Regions from separate parts of the Curtobacterium sp. MCLR17_036 genome, predicted to be linked through region 2. Evidence: predicted binding sites of a transcription regulator. Region 2 holds the regulator's gene; the other holds the start of a gene.
What was found. The regulator HrcA, encoded in region 2, represses chaperone genes, less so after heat shock. The targets are predictions, from matches to a motif close to TTNGCACTCGNNNNNNNCGAGTGCNAA.

Region 1 (10,913 bases), 1.7 Mb from region 2:
CCCCGGCCGACGTCGTCGCCGAGCAGCAGCGCATCGACCGCGCCACCGACCTCGTCCTCGTGTTCCCGGTCTGGTGGTGGTCCGTGCCCGCGGTGCTCAAGGGCTGGATCGACCGCGTGTTCGTGAACGGCTGGGCGTTCGACGTCGACCCGGACGGCGGCATCCGTCGGGCGCTCGGTCGGCTCACCGTCCACATGGTGCCGATCGCGGGCGACGACGCCGGCGTGTACGAACGGCACGGGTACGCCGAGGCGCTCCGGACGCAGGTCGAGCACGGCATCGTCGACTTCTGCGGTGCCCGGCGGGGTGCCACCGTGTTCGTGCACGACTCCGAGACCGAGGACGCCGAGGCCCGCGAGCGCGCGGTCGCCGCGGCGGTGGAGGGTGTCCGTCGGGCGGTCGTCGAGCGTGCCCCGGCCGGTGACCGGTAGCCTCGCAGCAGATCTGGTCAGCGCGAACGGGGGAACCATGCGCATCGTCCTCGACACCGGCGGCTTCAGCGACGTGGAGGTCGGCACGGTGGACCGTGACGACACCGAGTGGGTGTTCCGGTCGCCCGCAGGAGCGGTCGTGGCACGCCATCCGGTGACCGCCGTCGCCTGCCTGGACGTCCGGGCGACCGGGCCGCGGTCGGCGTCGACGCCGGCACCGGTCGTCGCGACGACGTCCGGTACGGACGACGCACCGTCCCCGCTGGTGGTCCGGGCTGCACCGACCGGCAACCCGCAGGTCGACGCTGCTCGGCTCGACCGGCCCGCCGCCTACGCGCCGTGGACGCCGCCGGAGGACGCCGGGCTCCAGGCGATGACGGCCGCGGGGATGTCCGTGGCGGACGTCGCGATCGTGCTGCGCCGCCAGGACGGTGGTGTCCGGTCCCGTCTGAAGCACCTCCGCGAGGCGGCGGACGAGGACGCGACGGGCACGACGTCGCCCACCAGCACGGTCCGCTTCGAGTAGTCGCCTCCGCACCCCGTGCCGCGCGTCCCGGGTCGGGTCAGCCCACCGGGACCGTCTCGCGACGCTTCTGCCGCCAGGGCATGGCCGGTGCGTCCTCGCCGTTCCAGACCTGCACGATGCCCCAGCCGGCTGCGATGAGCGGGACCGCGAGCAGCGCACCCGTCACCCCGCCGAGCACGGTGCCCGCCGTCAGCCCGACCAGGATGACGAGGCCGTGCAGTCGCAGGGTCTTCCCCATGAGCACCGGCTGCAGGAAGTTGCCCTCGACCTGGTTGACGAGCACGACGATCGCCACCACGATGACGGCCTTCACCGGGCCGAGTGCGACGAGCGTCACGAGGGCGGCCAGGGTGCCGGCGATCGGGGCGCCGATCATCGGGATGAACGAGGTCACGAAGGCCACCACGGCGAGCGGGATGGTCAGGGGGACGCCGAGCACGGCGAGTCCGCTGCCGATCGCGAGCGCGTCGAAGGCGGCGACGGCGGCGGTCCCGCGCACGTACCCGCCGAGGGTCGTCACCACGCGGTCGCCGATCCGACGGGCGCGGTCGTACTGGTCGCCGGTGAACGGGCGCAGCAGGAACTCCCACAGCGCCGGGCCGTCCTTCAGGAAGAAGAACAGGATGACCGCGGTGAGCACCGCCCCGGTCACGAAGTTCGTCACCGCGGAGATGCCGGCGATCGCCCCGGCTCCGAACCGGGCGCTCGTGACGAAGTCGACGACGCCGGACACCGCGTCCTCGATCTGCCCGTCGGTCACCCGGACGGGCAGCTCGTGCAGCAGGTCCTGCAGTTGTTGCAACCCGTCGACCGCCGAGGCCTGCAGCATCGGCCACTGACCGGCGAACGTCGAGACGAGCAGCCACAGGACACCGGCACCCGCGGCGAGGACGGCCACGAACGCGATCGAGGTCGCGAGCACCGAGGGCACCCCGTGCCGCCGCAGCCAGGCGACCAGGGGGTGCAGCGCCGAGGCGATGATGAGCGCGAGGAGCAGGGGGATCGTGACGAGGCTGAGCGTCGTCGCGGCGGTGACGATCGCGCCGATCACCACGACGATCACGACCGTCTGCATGCAGCGGACCGCGAGCCGGCCGTAGGGGTCGGTCCAGGTGCTCGGTCGGACGGACGTGGGCGCGGGGGAGCGGCGCAGGTGCATGGCGGGGTCTTCCGGTTGGTGCCGACGGGGACCCGCACGACCGTACCCGGCGCCCCGCCCCGGTCGTGCGGGGCAGGTCACCCGCCGCGCTCCCGGTCTGACGGGTCGACCAGCGCCCGGGTCAGTTCGATCGTCCACCGGTCGAGGGCGGCGCCGGTCCGCAGGCCGTGCGCGACCACCACGTCGGTCGAGCCGTGCGGGCGGAGGGCGCAGGCGCGACTGTGCCGGGTCGCCCCGTTGACCAGGTCGGCGCCCCTGCCGCGCTGCCAGCCCCGCGGGGTCGTCGGCGCCCGCACCGATGCGGCGAGGAAGCGGGTGAGGTCCGCGAACGTCGACCAGACACCACCGGCGGCGGCGTAGGCACCGGCCCCGATCGTCCAGGGTGCGGCCTCCGTGCCGTCGCGCCGACGGGGCAGGACGCGCTCGGGCGGCAGTGGCCGCAGGGTCGCGGTCGAGACCCCGGCCGGGTCGAGGACCCGCGACGTGCTCCAGGCCCACCAGTCCCCGGTGACCGTGTCGAGCACCTCGCCCAGGACGGCGTATCCGAGGTTGGAGTACAGGACCTCCCCGCGCCGGAGGACGGGGGCGACGACGTCTGGGTCGAGTCGGCGTCCCACGACGTCGGCGTACGGGTCGCGCTGCACCGTCGCACGCAGCGGGTGCGCCATGCGGAGGAGTCCGGCCCGGTGCTCCAGGACCTCGCCGACGCTGAACCGTGCGGCCGTCAGCCGGGGCACGACGCGGGACACGTCGTCGTCGAGCTGCACCAGGCCCTTGGCGACGGCGGCCCCGACGGCCGCCGCCGTGACCGCCTTCGTGACGCTGCCCCACTCCACGAGGCCGTCGGGCCGGTACGGCGCCGGGAAGTCGCGGAGCGGACGGAGCGTCCCGTCGCCCGCCTGCACCACGGCGCCCCACGGGCGAGCGTCACGACGCCGCACGAGCGCTCCTCCGGCCGGGGACCCCTGCGGAGACCGTGGACGAGCGGCGGGCGACGGTGGTGCCGGACATGCCGACATCGTCGCCGCTGTCGATCGGAGTGCGGTGGGAGACCGCGGGCGCCGTGGCGCGGTGAGCGGGCCGCCTACGATGGACGGGTGCTGCTCGCGATCGACACCTCCGCCGGGACCTCCGTCGCCGTCGTCGACCCGGCCACCGGCCGGGCGCTCGCGACCCGCGACACCGAGGACAGCCGCCGGCACGCCGAGGTGATCGGCCCGTTCCTCGCCGAGGTGCTGGCCGAGGCCGGCACCAGTCCCGCCGACGTCACCGGCGTCGTCGCCGGTACGGGCCCCGGCCCCTTCACCGGCCTGCGCGTCGGCATCGCCGCCGCGCGCACCTTCGCCGCGGCACGCGGCGTCCCCGTCCTGCCGCTCGTCAGCCACGACGCGGTGGCCGCCGACGCGCGCGACGGCCGACCGGACGGGCCGTTCGTCGTCCTGACGGACGCCCGCCGCCGCGAGGTCTACTGGAGCGCCTACGACCAGACCGGCACACGCGTCGCGGGCCCTGGACTCGCGAAGCCGGTGGACCTCGACGAGGTGATCCGGGCCTCCCGGCCCGACGCGGTGGGCTGGGACCGCGTGACGGCCCTGTCGGTGCCGGCCTGGAGGCTCGGGGCGCTCGCCGCGGACCGGCTCGCGTCCGGCGCGGCGTTCGACCAGGACACGGCCCTGTACCTGCGCGACCCCGACGTGACCGTGCCGGGTGCGCCGAAGCGGGTCAAGCAGTGACCCTGCCGGACGAGCTCCGCCTGCGGCGGGCCCACCCGCAGGACCTCGACGACATCATGTGGCTCGAGCACGCCTCGTTCCCGACGGACGCCTGGTCGGCGTCGCAGATGTCGGGCGAGCTGTACTCGCCGCACGGGTACTACGTCGTGGTCGAGACGGCCGACGACACGTCCGCGCCGCTGGTCGTCGGGTACGCCGGGCTCTCCTCGCTCGCGGGCAACCCGGTCGCCGACGTGCAGACCATCGCCGTCGCCGCGGACCAGCGCGGCAAGGGCCTCGGGCGGGTGCTGTTCACGGAGCTCCTCGACGAGGCCCGTCGCCGCGGTGTGCGCGAGGTGTTCCTCGAGGTCCGCGCCGACAACCCCGTGGCGCAGGCGATGTACACGGCGTTCGGGTTCGAGCACATCGCGACCCGGCCCCGCTACTACCAACCGGACGGCGTCGACGCGTGGGTGATGCGGGCGGACCTGCCCGGCCCGGACGCCGAGCGGTCGTCGGGCGTCGGACCCATCGGACAGGAGGCCCTCGGTGAGCGCGACTGAACCACTGGTGCTCGGCATCGAGACGAGCTGCGACGAGACCGGCGTCGGCATCGTGCGGGGGAGCACCCTGCTGGCGAACGTCATCGCGTCGAGCATGGACGAGCACGCCCGGTACGGCGGCGTCGTGCCCGAGGTCGCGGCACGCGCGCACCTCGAGGCGATGACCCCGACCCTGCACGAGGCGCTCGACCGCGCCGGGGTGACGCTCGACGAGCTCGACGCCGTCGCCGTCACCGCGGGGCCCGGGCTGGCGGGGGCGCTCATGGTGGGGGTGGGGGCCGCGAAGGCGCTCGCCGTGGCGACGGGCAAGCCGCTCTACGGGGTCAACCACCTGGTCGGCCACGTCGGTGCCGACGTGCTGCGCTCGGACGGCTCCGAGATCGAGCTGCCGACCGTGGCGCTGCTGGTGTCCGGCGGGCACACCTCGCTGCTCCTGGTGCGGGACCTGGTCGGCGACGTCGAGCTGCTCGGCGAGACGATCGACGACGCTGCGGGCGAGGCGTTCGACAAGGTCGCCCGGTTGCTCGGCCTGCCGTACCCGGGCGGCCCGCAGATCGACCGTGCCGCGGCTGATGGCGACCCGACGGCGATCCGGTTCCCCCGCGGCCTGACGCTGCCGAAGGACATGGCGGCCCACCGGTACGACTTCTCGTTCTCGGGGCTGAAGACCGCCGTTGCGCGGTGGGTCGAGCGCTGCCGCGACGAGGGGCGCGAGGTGCCCGTGGCCGACGTCGCCGCGAGCTTCCGCGAGGCGGTCGTCGACGTCCTGCTCACCAAGGCGCTGCACGCCTGCCGCGACACCGGCGTCGACCGGCTGCTGCTCGGCGGCGGCGTCGTCGCGAACGCCCGGCTGCGGCAGGTCGCCGAGGAGCGCTGCGCTGCCGCGGGGGTGGCGCTGCGGATCCCGCCGTTCGACCTGTGCACGGACAACGGCGCGATGATCGCCGCGGTCGGGGCACGGCTCGTGGCCGAGGGGCACGCGCCGAGCGACCTCGGACTCGCGGCCGACTCGACGCTGCCGGTGACGACCGTCCAGGTCTGACGTCGTCCCGCTCGGCCCGGTCGGCCCCGTCCGGTCGGTGCTCGGGCGCCTGTGGGAGGATCGACACGGCGTCGGAGGTACCGGGCGCCGAGAGGGGATCGCGGTGTCCGATCAGAACGAGTGGCCGAAGCCGGGCGAGACGACGACGGGAGGTGCGTCGACCGGTCAGCCGGACGGCTCGTCCGCTCCGGACGCCCCGCAGGCACCGGACGCCCCGGCGGCGCCGTCGGCTCCTGAGCCGCCGCAGCACGGCGGCCCGAACCCCTCCGCGGCACCCCAGCAGCAGTCGAACCCGTACGCGGCACCCCAGCAGCCCGACCCGTACGCGGCGCAGCAGCAGCACAACCCGTACGCGGCGCCCCAGCAGCAGCACCAGCAGAACCCGTACGCCGCGCCCCAACAGCAGTCGAACCCGTACGCGGCGCCGCAGCAGCCGTCGTACGGCCAGCCGCAGCAGGGTGCGCAGAACCCGTACGCGCAGCAGCAGAAGCAGCAGCACGGCGGCCAGGACCCGTACGCGGCACAGCAGCCGTACGGCGGCACGCAGTACGGCAGCACGCAGTACGGCGGAACCCAGTACGGCAGCACCCAGTACGGCGGAAATCAGTACGGCAGCACGCCCTACGGGGCGAACCCGTACGCCGCGAGCGGATACCAGCCGTACGCGCAGCGCCCGAAGACGAACACCCTCGCGATCCTGTCCATCGTCTTCGGCCTGGCGTCGATCCCGTTCTGGTTCATCGCGATCCTGCTCGGCCCCGCCGGCGCGATCCTCGGCCACGTCGCCCTCGGCAAGGTGAAGCAGAACGGCGAGACCGGCCGCGGTCTGGCGCTGACCGGCATCATCGCCGGCTGGGTGATGACCGGTGTCTGGATCCTCTGGATCGTCTTCGTCGTCATCCTGGCGACGTACGGCAACGGCTCGGGAACGCCCTACGACTACGACTACGACTCCGGGACCGGCGCCTTCGTCGGCTGACCCCGCCCGGGCAGCGTCGCACGAGCTCGACCCCGACCGACCGGCTGCGCACCGCCGACCGGCGGCGCACCGCGGGCTGGCTGCCTGACGCGGGCTGGCGGCGTACCGCGGGCCAGCAGCGCACCGCCGGCTGGCGGCGTACCGCGGGCCAGCAGCGCACCGCCGGCTGGCGGCGTACCGCGGGCCAGCAGCGCACCGCCGGCTGGCGGCGCACCGCGATCAGGCGGCGGCCTCGCCGAGCCGCTCGCACAGGACGGCGGTGTGCCGGCCCTCCAGCCGGGTGAGCACGAGCGTCACGCGACCGGTCCCGCGCAGCCGCAGCCGCTTGCGGAACTGCGCGGGGTCGACGTCGACGCCGCGCTTCTTGATCTCGACCGTGCCGATGCCGTCGGCCGCGAGCCGGGCCGACAGGCGCTTGACGTCGAGCGGCATCGTGTCGATCACCCGGAAGCCCTGGGCGAAGGGCGTCGTCACGGCCCGGTCCGAGGTCACGTAGGCGATGCCGTCGGAGAGCATGTGCCCGTCGAGCTCGCGGGCGAGGTCGCCGATCAGCCGCGCGCGGATGACGGCGCCGTCCGGCTCGTACAGGTAGGCGCCGAGCGGACCGACCTCGGCGTCCTCGGCGTCGGCTGGCCCGGTCATCTCGGCGACGCCGTGCGCGCCGACGACCGTGGCCGCCCGGCGGACGTCCGGTCTCGCCAGGGGGCCGAACCACAGGGCGAGCTCGACGACCTCGCGGTCGACGGAGGTCCACTGCGCCTCGGCCGTGTCCGGGATGAGGTCCCGGTCGATCCCCGGGCCGAGCTTCACGCCCGTGGGGGTCGTCGTGGCGGCGGCGAACACGGTGTCGAGCGACGGCGACCAGTCGTCCGGGTCGGCGAGCCGCCGGGTGTCCGAGTGGCCGCTGGTGCGGCGGGCGGGGTCCATCCAGACGCCGTCGACCGACGACACGTCGAACGTGGCGGCGTCGCCGAGCTGCACGCGGGCGTTCGGCCACGGCGCGAGGTTGTGCGTCGCGACGGCCGCGGTGACCTCGTCGCGGTCGACGGCCGTCACGTCGAGGTCGAGGGCCGCCATCGCGAGCGCGTCGCCGCCGATGCCGCAGCCCAGGTCCGCGACGCGGGTCAGGCCGGCGGCGGCGAAGCGTCCGGCGTGCTGCGCGGCGACCTGCAGCCGGGTCGCCTGCTCGAGTCCGGCCTCGGTGAACAGCATGCGTCCGGCGAAGTCGCCGAACTTGCCGCGGGCCTTCTGCCGCAGCTTCGCCTGGGTCAGGACCGCTGCGACGAGTCGCGGGTCGTGTCCCTCGGCCCGGAGCCGCGAGACCACCCGGACGATCTCGCCGCCGTCGGACACCGCGGGGGTACGGTCGAGCAGGGCCATCCCGTCGGGGGTCAGCAGTGCGGTGAGTTCGGCGGCGTCCATCCCCCGATCCTCCCAGGTGCTGGGTGTTCTCCCGACGTGCTGGCACTCGGATTGACCGAGTGCCAGACGGCCCCTAGAGTTGGCGTTGGCACTCTCCTGTGCGTAGTGCCAACCCGGTTTTCATCTGTACCGAGTCCGTACCGAGAAAGAAGAGGTCACCGTGGCCGTCAGCATCAAGCCGCTCGAGGATCGCATCGTCATCCGCCAGGTCGAGGCGGAGCAGACCACCGCTTCCGGTCTGGTCATCCCCGACACCGCGAAGGAGAAGCCCCAGGAGGGCGAGGTCGTCGCCGTGGGTCCGGGTCGCATCGACGACAACGGCAACCGCGTGCCGCTCGACGTCGCCGTGGGCGACAAGGTCATCTACTCCAAGTACGGCGGCACCGAGGTCAAGTACTCGGGCGAGGACCTGCTGGTCCTGTCGGCCCGCGACGTCCTCGCGGTCGTCGTCAGCTGAGTCCAGTACTCCTCGAGAACGCCCCGTTCGGCTCCGGTCGGCGGGGCGTTCTCGCGTCCGGCGCGTGGTCGCGCGGTCGGACGGGAGGCCCGGTGCCCGCCCGGTGCGTCGGTGGCGGTTCCTAGGATGATTCCGTGAGTGAACCGAGTCCGGTGCGTCCGGCCCGCGACCAGGCGACCGTCGGCGTGGTGCAGGCAGTGGTCGCGTACGGCCTGTGGGGCCTGATGCCCCTGCTCTTCGCGGCGATGGCTCCCGCCGGCGCGTTCGAGATCGTCGCCTGGCGCATCGTCTTCGGGCTCGTCTTCTGCGCCGTCGCGATCGCCGTGACCCGGTCCTGGCGACGGACCCGCTGGCTCGTCGCGCAGCGTCGGGTGATGCTCGTGATGGGGCTCGCAGCCGTGCTCATCCTGGTCAACTGGACGGTCTACGTGCTGGCGACCACGACCGGGCACACCGTCGAGGCAGCGCTCGGCTACTTCATCAACCCGCTCGTCACGATCGCCCTCGGGGTCGTCGTCCTGCGCGAACGCCTGCGGCCGGCACAGTGGGCGGCGGTCGGGATCAGCGTCGTCGCCGTGGTGGTCATCGCGATCGGCTACGGCCGGATGCCGTGGATCTCGCTCGTGCTGGCCGCGTCGTTCGGCACGTACGCGCTCGTGAAGAAGCGCGTCGGCGGCTCGGTCGACGCGCTGAGCGGGCTGACGATCGAGACGCTCTGGCTGCTGCCGCTCGCGGTCGGCGCGCTCGTCGTGCTCGGGGCCACCGGGCTGGGTGGTGGACTGACCATGGGCAGCGCCGGGTGGGGGCACGTGCTCGTCACGGTGCTGACCGGTCCGGCGACGGCGATCCCGCTGCTGCTCTTCGCGTCGTCGGCACGGCGGGTGAGCCTGTCGACCCTCGGGCTGACGCAGTACCTCGCGCCGGTCCTGCAGCTGCTCGTCGGCGTGCTCGTGCAGCACGAGCCGATGCCGCCAGCGCGGTGGGCCGGGTTCGCGATCGTGTGGCTCGCACTGGTGGTGCTCACCGTGGACTCCTTCACGGCGTCCCGGGCGTCGCGGCGCCGTGCGCTCGCAGCGGCCCCGGCCGGAACGGCCTGACGGTCGCACGCCGGGCCTCCCGGCCTCCCGTCCGTCCCGACACGAAAGCGACAGTTCCCCGCGGATGATCCGCGGGGAACTGTCGCTTCGGTGAGTGGAGCGGGTCCTACTTCTCGACCGCGCCCTGGATGGCGCTCTGGTAGACGGGCTTGTTGTCGCCGTCGAACTTGTAGATGCCGATGTAGGCGCTCGACGGGTCGTTGTTCTCGTCGAACGGACCGATGCCGGACGGGCCGGTGTAGTGGATGTCCTTGCCGTCGTCCAGGAGCGTCTTGCACTCCTTGAACGTGGCGCACTCGGTGCCGCCGTCGGCTCCGGACACCGCGGCAATGTTGGCCTGGATGGTGCCCGAGTCCGTGCCCTTGCCCTTCACCGCGGCGAGGGCGGCGAGGACGGTGGCGTCGTAGGACTCCGCCGCGTACGAGTAGTCGGCGAGCGTCTTGCCCGAGGACTCCTTGTAGAAGTCGGCGAGCTGCTTCTTGAAGTCGTCCTTCGGCGAGGCGCCGGGGATGGTGCCCTGGGCACCGTCGAGGGTGCCCTTGTCGAAGTCCTTCGAGTAGTCCGCCGTGTTGCCGTCGGACATGTAGATCTTCGCCGTGTTCCCCTGCGAGACGAGCTCGGGGATGATCGACTTCGTCTCGTCGAAGGCCAGGACGACGATCGCGTCGGGCTTGGCTGCGAGTGCAGCGGTCACCTCGGACGAGAACGTGGTCTGGCCGGGCGGGAACTCCTGGCCCTTGCCCTTGCCGCCGTAGACGACCTGGCCACCGGAGGCCTCGACCGCAGCCTGCACGGAGTTGCGGAGGCCCGTGCCGTAGGTGTCGTTGAAGACGAGGAACGCGACCTTGGCGTTGCCGTCACCGGTGACGAGCTGGCCGAGCGCCGAACCCTGCACCGAGTCCGGCGGAGCGGTCCGGTAGTAGTACGACGAGTAGCCGGAGAGGTCGGTCGCGGTGTTCGCGGGCGAGATCTCGACGATGCAGTTGCTGGTGAGCTGGTCGATCACGTTGAGCGTGACCGACGAGGACTCGGCGCCGATCGCGACCGGGACCTTCGCGTTGACGAGCTTCGTCGCGGCGGAGCTCGAGACCGTCATGTCGTTGCTGTCACCGGAGTCGGTGGCGGGCGAGATCGTGACGTCCTCGTCCAGGACCCCACCGGCCGCGTTGATGTCCTGGACGGCGAGGCCGACGCCGGACTCGGCGGGCGGGTTCAGGTAGGCCAGCGAACCGGTCAGCGGCAGGATCGTGCCGATCTTCAGCGGGTCGGTGCTCGGCGAGTCGGGTGCCTTGCAGCTGGCGGCCGGGTCCTTCTTCGCCCCGCCCGACGCCGAACTCGACGGCGATTCGCCGGCGCTGGTGGTGGAACAGGCGGCGAGGAGGACGGCTGCTGCGCCCGCCAAGGCCAGTGCCGTGGTGGCACGGGTGGTTCTGATCATCCGTGGAGCCCTTTCTCTGCGCGGAGGGCCTTTTCGTACCGGGTCGAACACGATGCCCTCTGCGTGGGATGCGAGAAAACTAGAGCG
Region 2 (10,913 bases):
GACGAGTCGGAACTGGCCGTCGGCGCGCTCGTCGGCGATGCGCTGCGCGGTGGCGACCACGTGGGCGAGGAGGTCGGGGTCGCCGGCGGCGAGTTCGGCGACGTTCGCGTACTGCTCGGTCTTGGGGACGACGAGCACGTGGACGGGGGCCTTCGGCGCGATGTCCTCGATCGCGATCACGCGGTCGTCCTCGGCGACGACGGTCGCCGGGATCTCGCGCGCGATGATCTTCGAGAAGACGCTGGGCGTGCTGGTGCTCATGACTCCATCGTAGGACGCACGGCTGACCTCGGGTCTTCCCTCACCAGCGGCCGAGCCGGGCCTGCAGGACGGCGAGGGCCGCGGGACCCGCGGTCGACGTCCGGAGCACGGTGTCGCCGAGCCGCACCCGCACCGCGCCGGCGGCCTCGAGCCGGTCGAACTCGGCACCGTCGATGCCCCCTTCGGGGCCGACGACGAGCACGATCTCGTCGACGTCGTCCGGCAGTTCCCACCCGGCGAGACGGACGTCGCCGACCGGGTCGAGCACGAGCACCGCCCGGCCGGTGCCGATCGAGCCCGCCAGCTGCGCGGTCGTCACCGGGTCCTCGACGACGGGGACCCGCGACCGGATCGCCTGCTTCGAGGCCTCCTGCGCAATCGCGGCCCAGCGGGCCCGGCCCTTCTCGACCTTGGCGCCCTCCCAGCGGGAGACGCTGCGGGCCGCCGACCACGGCACGACCCGGTCGACGCCGATCTCCGTCGCGGCCTGCACCGCCATCTCGTCGCGCCCGCCCTTCGCCAGTGCCTGCACGAGCGTCAGGGACGGGCGCGGTGCCGGCTCGACGGCGACCGTCGCCACGGACAGCACCAGCGCGTCGCGCCCGACCGACTCGACCGCACCCGTCACCACCGTGCCCCGCCCGTCGCCGAGGCGCAGGGCCTCACCGACGCGGACGCGGGCCACCGACACGGCGTGCCGGCCCTCGGCCCCGTCGAGGGACACCTGGTCCCCGGCGGCGACACCGTCGAGCGTCTCGACCAGGTAGAGCGACGCCATCAGTGGTTGAAGAACCGGTCGCGGAGCTTGCCGAACATGCCCTGCTGGAACCGGGCGAGCTGCGGCGCCGACGCCTTGTGCGACTTCGCGAGCTGCTCGACGAGCTGCCGTTCCTTGTGCGACAGCTTGGTCGGGGTCACGACCTGCACGCCGACCCGGAGGTCGCCGCGGCCGCTGCCCCGGAGCTTCGTGATGCCGCGGTCCTTGATGACCAGGACGTCGGCGCTCTGCACACCCGGTCGGATCTCGAGCTCGACCGGACCGTCCAGGCCGTCGATGGTCGTCGTCGTGCCGAGCACGGCGTCGGTCATCGCGACCTCGAGCGTGGCGAGCAGGTCGTCGCCGTCGCGGCTGAAGACGTCGTCGTGCCGGACGCGGACCTCGAGGTAGAGGTCACCGGCGGGACCGCCGGCCGGGCCGACCTCGCCCTGGCCCGGCATCTGCAGGCGCAGACCGGAGTCGACGCCGGCGGGGATGTCCACCGGGACCGTGCGGCGGGCGCGGACGCGACCCTGTCCCTGGCACGTCGGGCAGGGGCTCGGGATGACCGTGCCGTAGCCGCGGCAGGTGCCGCAGGGCGCGCTCGTGACGACGTTGCCGAGGAGCGAGCGGACCTGGCGCTGGATGTGCCCGGAGCCGCCGCAGATGTCGCACGTGCGGGGGCTGGTGCCCGGCGCGCAGCAGGACCCGTGGCAGGTCTCGCACAGCACGGCCGTGTCGACCTCGACGTCCTTGTGGGTGCCGAAGACGACCTCGTCGAGGTCGACGTCGAGGCGGAGCAGGGCGTCCTGCCCGCGCTCGGCCCGGCTGCGGGGTCCGCCGCCGCGGCCGCCGCCCCCACCGCCGCCGCCGAAGAAGGCGTCGAAGATGTCACTGAACCCGCCGGCGCCGCCGCCGAAGGGGCTGTCGCCCTGCGGGCCCGCGTCGTACCGGCGCCGCTGCTCCGGGTCGCTCAGCACGTCGTACGCGTGCGTCACGTCCTTGAAGCGCTCGGCGGCGTCGGGTGACGGGTTCACGTCCGGGTGCAGCTCACGCGCCAGGCGGCGGTAGGCCTTCTTGATGTCGGCATCGGAGGCGTCCTGCTGGACGCCGAGGACGTCGTAGTGGTCTGCCACGTATCCCTCAGTCGGTTTCGTTCGGTCGGTCCGGAGCGGCGGTCGCCGCGGTCCGGGTGGTCGTCGGTCGGCCGGGAGGCCCGGGTCGACCCGCGTGGGTCGGCCCGCCCCGGCGGGTGGGGCGGTCCGTCAATGTTCGCCCAGGAGCTTGGACAGGTACCGAGCGACGGCGCGCACGGCAGCCATGTTCGTGCCGTAGTCCATCCGGGTCGGGCCGAGCACGCCGAGTCGCGCGAGCTCCCCGCCGGCCAGGTAGCCCCCGGCGACGATGCTCGTCGCGTCGAGCCCGTACTCGGCGTTCTCGACGCCGATGCGCGCGGCCACGCCGTCGTCGATCTGCATCTCGCCGAACAGCCGGAGCAGGGTCACCTGTTCCTCGATCGCCTCGAGCACGGGGAAGAGCCCGCCGGAGAAGTCCTGCTCGCTCTTCGCCAGGTTCGCCGCGCCGGCCATCACCAGGCGGTCCTGCCGGTTGGCCGCCACCTGCTCGATGAGGGTCGCGACGACCACCCCGGCGAGGGTCTGGGCGTCCGGACGGATCTGCTGCGGCACAGCGCGGAGCGCCGTCGCGACGTCCTGCAGCAGCAGGCCCACGGTCGCGCCGTTGAGCACCGTGCGGAGTTCGGTGAGTGCCGATTCGTCGAGGGCGACGTCGGTCTCGACGACGCGCTGCTCGACCCGTGCGGTGTCGGTGATGAGCACCACCATCAGGCGGGTGTCACCGAGGCGCACGAGCTCGACGTGCTGCACCCGCGCCCGCACCATCGACGGGTACTGCACGAGTGCGACCTGGTTCGTGAGCTGGCTGAGCAGCCGGACCGTGCGGCCGAGGACCTCGTCGAGGTCGTTCGGGGCCCCGAGGAACGTCTCGATCGCGTGCCGCTGCGCGCTGGTCAGCGGGCGCGCTGCCGCCAGGTGGTCGACGAACACCCGGTACCCCTTGTCCGTCGGCACACGACCCGACGAGGTGTGCGGCGCGACGATGAGCTGTTCGTCCTCGAGCAGGGCCATGTCGTTCCGGATCGTGGCGGCGCTGACGCCGAAGGCGTGCCGCTCGACGATCGTCTTCGACCCCACGGGCTCGCGCGATGCCACGTAGTCGCGCACGATCGCCTTCAGGACCTCGAGGCTGCGTTCACTGACCACGCGCGCGCTCCTTCCGGACTGATCTGGCACTCGGACGTGTCGACTGCTGATCCTACGCCCGACCACCGTCCGGCCGGGACCCCGCGGCGGTCGGTACGCTGCGGGCATGACCTACGGACAGCAGCCCGGCGGCCCCGAGTTCCCTCCCGGCTACCGGCTCCCGGAACCGATGCGCCCCGAGGACCAGCGCCTCTGGGCCACGTTGACCCACGTCGGCGCGATCTTCTCGAACTTCATCGTCCCGCTGGTGGCCTACCTGGTGCTGCGGGACCGCGGCCGGTTCGTGCGGGAGCACACCCGGAACGCCCTGAACTTCCACATCACGATGGGCATCGCGTACCTGGTGTCGAGCATCCTCGTCATCGTGCTCATCGGCCTGGTGCTGCTGCCGATCGTCGCCGTCGTGACGATCGTGTTCAGCATCATCGCCGCGATCGCCGCGAACCAGGGGCAGTTCTACCGCTACCCGCTCGCAATCGAGTTCATCAAGGAGTAGCGGCTCAGTCGAGCAGCTCGCGCACCACGGCGTCCGCGAGCAGGCGACCCTGCAGGGTCAGGTCGATGCGTCCCCGCACCGCGGCCGACCCGTCCACCAGCCCGCGCGCGATGAGGCCGGCGACCCGGCCACGGGCCTCCTGGCGGATCTCGCTCGTCGCGAGCTCCCCACGGACCCGCGCCGCGAGCAGCAGGCGCTCGACGTACCGCGTCTCGGCGTCGATGGTCTCGCGGCCGGCGGCCGGCGACTCCCCCGACAGCACCCGGTTCGCGTACGCGGCCGGGTGCTTGACGTTCCACCAGCGCGTGCCGGCGACGGCCGAGTGTGCGCCGGGTCCGACGCCCCACCAGTCGTGGCCCTTCCAGTACGACAGGTTGTGCCGACTGGCGTGCGCGTCGCCGCGGGACCAGTTCGAGACCTCGTACCAGGAGTAGCCGGCGTCGCCGAGCACCTGGTCGGCCAGTTCGTACATGTCGGCGGCGAGGTCGTCGTCGGGCGCGGGCAGGTCGCCACGGGCCACCATCCGGCCCATCGCGGTGCCGTCCTCGACGATGAGCGAGTACGCCGACACGTGGTCCGGCTCGCAGGCGATCGCGGCGTCGAGCGACGTGCGCCAGTCCTGCAGCGACTCCCCCGGGGTCGAGTAGATGAGGTCCAGTGAGACGTCGAGGCCCTGCTGCTTCGCGAGGTCGACGACGACGGGGACCCGGAGCGGGTCGTGCGTACGGTCGAGGGTCGCGAGCACGTGCGGCACCGCCGACTGCATGCCGTAGCTGATCCGGTTGAAGCCGCCGGCCCGCAGCGTCTCGAGCGACGCGGCGTCGACGGAGTCGGGGTTCGCCTCGGTGGTGACCTCGGCCCCGGGCACGATGCCCCAGGTGTCGTCGATCGCACGGAGGATCATCGCCAGGTCGGACGCCGGCAGCATCGTCGGGGTGCCGCCACCGAAGAACACGGTCGACACCGGGCGACGCGGCACACCGGAGCGGTCGAGCACGGTCGCGGCCCACTCGATCTCGCGCACCGCGTGCCCGGCGTAGTCGTCACGCCGCACGCCGCGCAGCTCCGACGCCGTGTACGTGTTGAAGTCGCAGTACCCGCAGCGGACCCGGCAGAACGGCACGTGCACGTAGACGCCGAAGGGCACGTCCCCGGCGTCGGCACCGGGTGTGATCAGGCCGTCCGACGGCGCAGGATCGGCGATCGGCAGAGCACTCGGCATGCCGTCCATTCTCCGCCATGATGGAGGGATGGAGCACCACCCCGTCCCCACCACGGTGCTGTGGGACATCGACGGCACCCTCGTGATGAACGCCTCGTCGCCGGGCAACCTGTACCACCTGGCGCTCGAGCGTGCGGTCGGCCGCGACCTCACGCTGCGGGTCGGCCACCAGCACGGGCGCACCGACGCCGGGCTGATCGCCGAGCACGTCCGCGCCCACGACCTCGAGGACTCGCTCATCCCCGCCGTCGGACGGCACCTGCACGACCTCACCGCCGAACGGCACGCGTCCGGAGACCACCGCGACCCCGTCCCCGGCGCGAAGGCGCTGCTCGACCGGTTCGCCGCACTCGGTTGGCGGAACGGGCTGCTCACGGGCAACTCCGAGTACCGCGCGCGGGTCAAGCTCACCGGTGCCGGGTTCGACCCCGCCGTCTTCGACTGGGACCACTCCTACTTCGGCGACACCGAGGTGGAGCGCTCGGACGTCACCCTGCGGGCCGCCGCGGAACTCGCCGGCACCCGCGCCGTCATCGTCGGGGACACGCCGCGCGACGGCGAGGCCGCCGACGCAGCCGGCATCCCGTTCCTGGCGGTCGCCACCGGGGTCTACGACGTGGACGCACTCCGGGCGACGAACGCCGTCACCGTCGCGCGCGACTGCCGGTCGGACGCGTCCCTCATCGAGGACGCGATCGCAGCGCTGCCGCCGCTGCGCTGACGCGAGACACCGTGCCCGGCGGGGTCAGTCCCCGCGCAGGGCCGCCAGGTACTGCTCCGCCATGACCTTCTGCTGCCGCCGTACGAACGGGGCGACGAACCGCCACTTCGCGCTCGACGGCTGCGAGAACTGCCGGATCTGCAACCACACCGAGCCGTCCGGGGTCCGTTCGACGACGAACGACTCCTCGCCGGACAGCGGGTGCCCCTCGAGCGTGCCGTAGGCGAAGCCCTTGCGGTCACGCTCGTCGATGATCGCGACGACGCGCACCGGGGCCAACACCGTCTGCCCGAAGGCATGCATGGTCAGGGTGGCACTCGTGCCCGCGGTCAGGAGCGGGGTGCCGTCCGGCGCGAACTTCTCGACCCGCGGGGTGCCGATCGACGCGGGCGCGATCGGGACACCGTCGTCGTCGAAGGTCACCGGGTTGTACCGGACCTCGTCGTCGTCGGGCTGGTCGTCCACCTGGACGCGGATGCCGCTGCGCTCCTGGATCTGCCACGTCAGCGCCTGCACCACGGCGGTCTCGAAGCGCTGGTCGCCGTGGCCGATCCGGGCCCGTGACTCGGACGGCGTGAAGCCGTCCGGCGGGTACGTCATGAGGTCCGACGCCTGGGTCGCCCCCACCGCGCCGTACGTCAGGGCGGTCCGGTAGCTCCCGCGGGTACTCATGCCGCCATGCTACCGGGAGCGGCCGGTGCACCGGCCCGCGCGGTGCGGACCGACACGACGCGCCCCGCTACTTCTTCTTCTCCTCGACGTCCCCCGAGAGGGCGGCGATGAAGGCCTCTTGCGGGACCTCGACCCGGCCGACCATCTTCATGCGCTTCTTGCCCTCCTTCTGCTTCTCGAGGAGCTTGCGCTTGCGGGTGATGTCACCGCCGTAGCACTTCGCCAGGACGTCCTTGCGCATGGCACGGATGCTCTCGCGGGCGATGATCCGGGCGCCGATGGCTGCCTGGATCGGCACCTCGAACTGCTGGCGCGGGATGAGCTTGCGGAGCCGCTCGGTCATGAGCGTGCCGTAGGCGTACGCCTTGTCGCGGTGCACGATCGCGCTGAACGCGTCGACCTGGTCACCCTGCAGCAGGATGTCGACCTTGACGAGGTCGGCCGCCTGGTCGCCGGTCGGCTCGTAGTCGAGCGAGGCGTAGCCCTGCGTCTTGCTCTTCAACTGGTCGAAGAAGTCGAAGACGATCTCGCCGAGGGGCATCTCGTAGCGGATCTCGACGCGTTCCTCGCCGAGGTACTCCATGCCGAGCATGCTGCCGCGACGCGACTGGCACAGCTCCATGATCGCGCCGACGTAGTCCTTCGGCGCGAGGATCGCGGCGCGGACCATCGGCTCGCGCACCTCGACGATGCGGCCGCCCGGGAACTCGGAGGGGTTCGTGACCTCGGTGACGGTGTTGTCCTCGTTGGTGACCTCGTACACCACGCTCGGGGCGGTGGTGATGAGGTCGAGACCGAACTCGCGCGAGAGCCGCTCGGTGATGATCTCGAGGTGGAGCAGCCCGAGGAACCCGCAGCGGAACCCGAACCCGAGCGCCACCGACGTCTCCGGCTCGTAGACCAGGGCGGCGTCGGACAGCTTCAGCTTGTCGAGCGCTTCGCGGAGGTCCGGGTAGTCCGACCCGTCGATCGGGTACAGGCCCGAGAACACCATCGGCTTCGGGTCCGTGTAGCCCGGCAGTGCCTCGGTCGCGGGCTTCTGCGCCGTCGTGACGGTGTCGCCGACCTTCGACTGGCGGACGTCCTTCACGCCGGTGATCAGGTACCCGACCTCGCCGACGCTGAGGCCCTTGGTCGGCTTCGGCTCGGGCGAGGAGACGCCGATCTCGAGGATCTCGTGCGTCGACTTCGTCGACATCATCTGGACCTTCTCGCGCGGCTTGATCGACCCGTCGATCATGCGCACGTAGGTCACCACGCCGCGGTAGCTGTCGTAGACCGAGTCGAAGATCATCGCGCGCGGGGCCGCCTCGACGTCGCCGACCGGAGCGGGCACACGCTGCACCACCCGGTCGAGGAGCTCGGGCACGCCGACGCCGGTCTTGCCGGACACGCGGAGGACGTCCTCCGGCTTGCCGCCGATGAGCTGCGCGAGCTCGGCGGCGTACTTGTCCGGGTCGGCCGCGGGCAGGTCGATCTTGTTGAGGACCGGGATGATCTCGAGGTCGTTCTCGAGCGCCAGGTACAGGTTCGCGAGCGTCTGCGCCTCGATCCCCTGGGCGGCGTCGACGAGCAGGATCGCACCCTCGCACGCCGCCAGGGAGCGCGAGACCTCGTACGAGAAGTCGACGTGGCCCGGCGTGTCGATCATGTTCAGCGCGAAGGTCTCACCGTCGAGCTCCCACGGCATGCGGACGGCCTGCGACTTGATCGTGATGCCGCGCTCACGCTCGATGTCCATGCGGTCGAGGTACTGCGCGCGCATCGCGCGGTCCTCGACGATGCCCGTGATCGAGAGCATGCGGTCGGCCAGCGTGGACTTGCCGTGGTCGATGTGCGCGATGATGCAGAAGTTGCGGATCGCGTCGGCCGGGGTCGCGGCGGGCTCGAGCGGAGCGGATGCTTGTGGGCTCACGGTTCCTCAGGTGGGTCGGACGGTCGAACGATTGTCCCACGGTTGCGCGCCGACGCGCGCACCCGCGGCCGACCTGTGGAGACCGGTCACCGCCCTGGACGCGGTGCGGGGCGGACGGGAGGCACGGGGCGGGCCCGCACCGTGCCTCCCGTCCGTCAGACGGTCGCGCCGACCGGCGCGGGCAGTGCGCCCAGGCCGCGCCGCAGGTCGTCCGGGGTGGCCGCCAGGCAGACGCGGATCCAGCCCTCGCCGGTCCGGCCGAAGGCGCTGCCGGGGGCGACCGCGACCCGTTCCCGCTGCAGGAAGCCGAGCGCCCACTCGGCGACGTCGCCCTCGGAGGCGTGCGACACGTCCACCCACAGGTAGAAGGCGCCGCGCGGGTCGAGGTACCGGATGCCGGCGGCGTCGAGCGTCTGCTTCGCGACCTCGAGGTTGGCGCGGTAGTGCTCGCGGGCGTCGCGCACCGCGGAGTGGTCCCCCACGATCGCCGCGAGGGCCGCGTACTGGTCGGGCTCGGCGACGCAGCTGATCATCGCCTCCTGCGTGGTGCGCATCGTCGGACCGAGGCCCTTCGGGGTCACGAGGTAGCCGACGCGCACGCCGGTCATCGCGTACGTCTTGCTGAGCGAGAAGGCGGAGAAGACCCGGTCGTCCTCGTCGAGGGCGGCCAGGCTGACGTGCCGGGTGCCGTAGGTGAAGTACTCGTAGACCTCGTCGCTGATCACCCAGAGGTCGTGCCGCTTCGCGAAGGCGAGCAGCGCACGCAGCGTGTCCTCGCCGAAGACCGAGCCGAGCGGGTTCGACGGCGAGTTCACGACGAGGACCCGGGTGCGTTCGGTGACGCTCGCCTCGAGGGCCTCGAGGTCGGGCTCGAAGCCGTGCTGCGGTTCGAGCCGGTACGGCACCGGGGTCGCGCCGAGGATGTGCGCGTTCATCGTGAAGGTCGTGTAACCGGGGTCGGGCACCAGGACCTCGTCGCCCGGGCTGAGCGTCAGCGTCATCGCCTGGAACAGCGCCTGCGTCGCCCCGATCGTCATCCAGATCTGCTCGAGGTCGACCTCGATCCGGTTCTCCCGCCGGAGCTTGTCGCGGAGGGCCGACCGGAGTGGCGCGATCCCACCGTTCGGCGTGTAGTCCGTGCGGTCCTCGGTCCAGGCACGCCGGGCCGCTTCGCCGATGTGCGGCGCGACCGGCACGTCGGGCTCGCCGATGACGAGCATCGTCACGTCGGTACCGCCGGACTGCAGCAGGGCAGCCTGCTCGAAGACCCTCCGGATGCCGGAGGCGGGCACGGTGTCGATCCGAGGTGCGAGGGATGGCATGTCCGTCACCGTAGCCCGTCGTTGTTGCCGCGGCGTTTCGCCGATCCGGCGGTGTTTCGTGCTTTGGTGGCAGCCCGTCCGCCTGGTAGTGTTGGTGGCTGGCTTCCGCGTTCCCCGCCCACGGGTGGAACGCGATGCGACCAAGGGCCCCTCTACCCTGCGGTCGCGCCCACCCGTACGAGACGAAGCAGGAGCAACACATGGCGAACATCAAGTCGCAGATCAAGCGCATCAAGACCAACCTCAAGGCCACCGAGCGCAACAAGGCGTACAAGTCGGAGCTGAAGACGTACATCCGTCACACCAACGACGCCGTCGCCGCGGGCGACAAGGACAAGGCCGTCGCGGCCCTGGCCCTCGCCTCGAAGAAGCTCGACAAGGCCGTGAGCAAGGGTGTCATCCACAAGAACCAGGCCGCGAACCGCAAGTCGGCCATCGCGAAGAAGGTTGCCTCGCTCTGATCTCCTGAGCGTCGCACGAAGGCCCCGTACCGGAAGGTGCGGGGCCTTCGTCGTGTGTGGGGCGCGGGGTGGGGGTGCGGGACGGGGCGGGGCGCTGGGGCGGGGGCGCGGCGCGCTTCGTGAGCAGGAATGGTCGGGTCGCGAGGGCGCGCTCGACCATTCCTGCTCACGAAGTGCACGCCGAGGGGCTCCAGCCCGCCGAACGGGCACGGGCACGGGCACGGGCAGGCCGCAGCAACGCGGGCGCGGGCGCGGACCCGCAGCGGGCACGAGCGTCGGGGCGCGTCGGGCGCTGCGCTCGTCCAGTGAGCAGAAGACGTCGAGTCGTGCGGGCGCACCCGACGTCTTCTGCTCACTCGGTGCGCGCTGCCCAGCACGGGGTCGTCGCGCTGCACCGCACGGAAGCGGCGGTCGGGCGTGCGTGCGAGGGGGCGCGAGGCGCTGCGCTCGCTCAGGGAGCAGAAGTCGTCGGGCCGCGAGGCCGCACCCGACGTCTTCTGCTCACTCGGTGCACGACGCGGGCACGGGCACGGCAGCACGGGCTCGACCGCGGGACCGCCGGGACCCCTCGCCGGGAGCCTCGCCGGGCGATCGTGAGCAGGAATGGTCGGGTCGAGCGGGCGCTCCCGACCATTGCTGCTCACGAAGTACACGCGACCGGCGCACGACCGCCAGGACGCCCCGGCGACGGCGATGGTGAGCAGGAACGGTCGGGTCGAGCGGGCGCTCCCGACCATTGCTGCTCACAAAGTGCACGCCGTCCGGCGCGGGACCACCGACGCCGACGGGCGCAGGACCTCGACG

Region 1: the regulator HrcA is predicted to act here: its motif matches at 7,874-7,900, upstream of groES (co-chaperone GroES).

The regions. Positions count from the first base shown of each region.
Region 1 covers NZ_CP126269.1:3,308,381-3,319,293, reverse strand. Annotated here, with positions in the region: gene DEI99_RS15595 (NAD(P)H-dependent oxidoreductase) at 1-431, shown strand, start outside; gene DEI99_RS15590 (hypothetical protein) at 469-957, shown strand; gene DEI99_RS15585 (AI-2E family transporter) at 995-2,116, opposite strand; gene DEI99_RS15580 (serine hydrolase domain-containing protein) at 2,194-3,057, opposite strand; gene tsaB (tRNA (adenosine(37)-N6)-threonylcarbamoyltransferase complex dimerization subunit type 1 TsaB) at 3,214-3,849, shown strand; gene rimI (ribosomal protein S18-alanine N-acetyltransferase) at 3,846-4,391, shown strand; gene tsaD (tRNA (adenosine(37)-N6)-threonylcarbamoyltransferase complex transferase subunit TsaD) at 4,378-5,433, shown strand; gene DEI99_RS15560 (DUF4190 domain-containing protein) at 5,537-6,412, shown strand; gene DEI99_RS15555 (class I SAM-dependent methyltransferase) at 6,632-7,834, opposite strand; gene groES (co-chaperone GroES) at 7,995-8,291, shown strand; gene rarD (EamA family transporter RarD) at 8,426-9,388, shown strand; gene DEI99_RS15540 (ABC transporter substrate-binding protein) at 9,495-10,826, opposite strand.
Region 2 covers NZ_CP126269.1:1,578,579-1,589,491, reverse strand. Annotated here, with positions in the region: gene DEI99_RS07480 (histidine triad nucleotide-binding protein) at 1-261, opposite strand, end outside; gene DEI99_RS07475 (16S rRNA (uracil(1498)-N(3))-methyltransferase) at 302-1,039, opposite strand; gene dnaJ (molecular chaperone DnaJ) at 1,039-2,154, opposite strand; gene hrcA (heat-inducible transcriptional repressor HrcA) at 2,284-3,300, opposite strand; gene DEI99_RS07460 (DUF4870 domain-containing protein) at 3,407-3,796, shown strand; gene hemW (radical SAM family heme chaperone HemW) at 3,801-5,018, opposite strand; gene DEI99_RS07450 (HAD family hydrolase) at 5,047-5,739, shown strand; gene DEI99_RS07445 (DUF1990 domain-containing protein) at 5,764-6,411, opposite strand; gene lepA (translation elongation factor 4) at 6,479-8,326, opposite strand; gene DEI99_RS07435 (pyridoxal phosphate-dependent aminotransferase) at 8,482-9,648, opposite strand; gene rpsT (30S ribosomal protein S20) at 9,849-10,109, shown strand.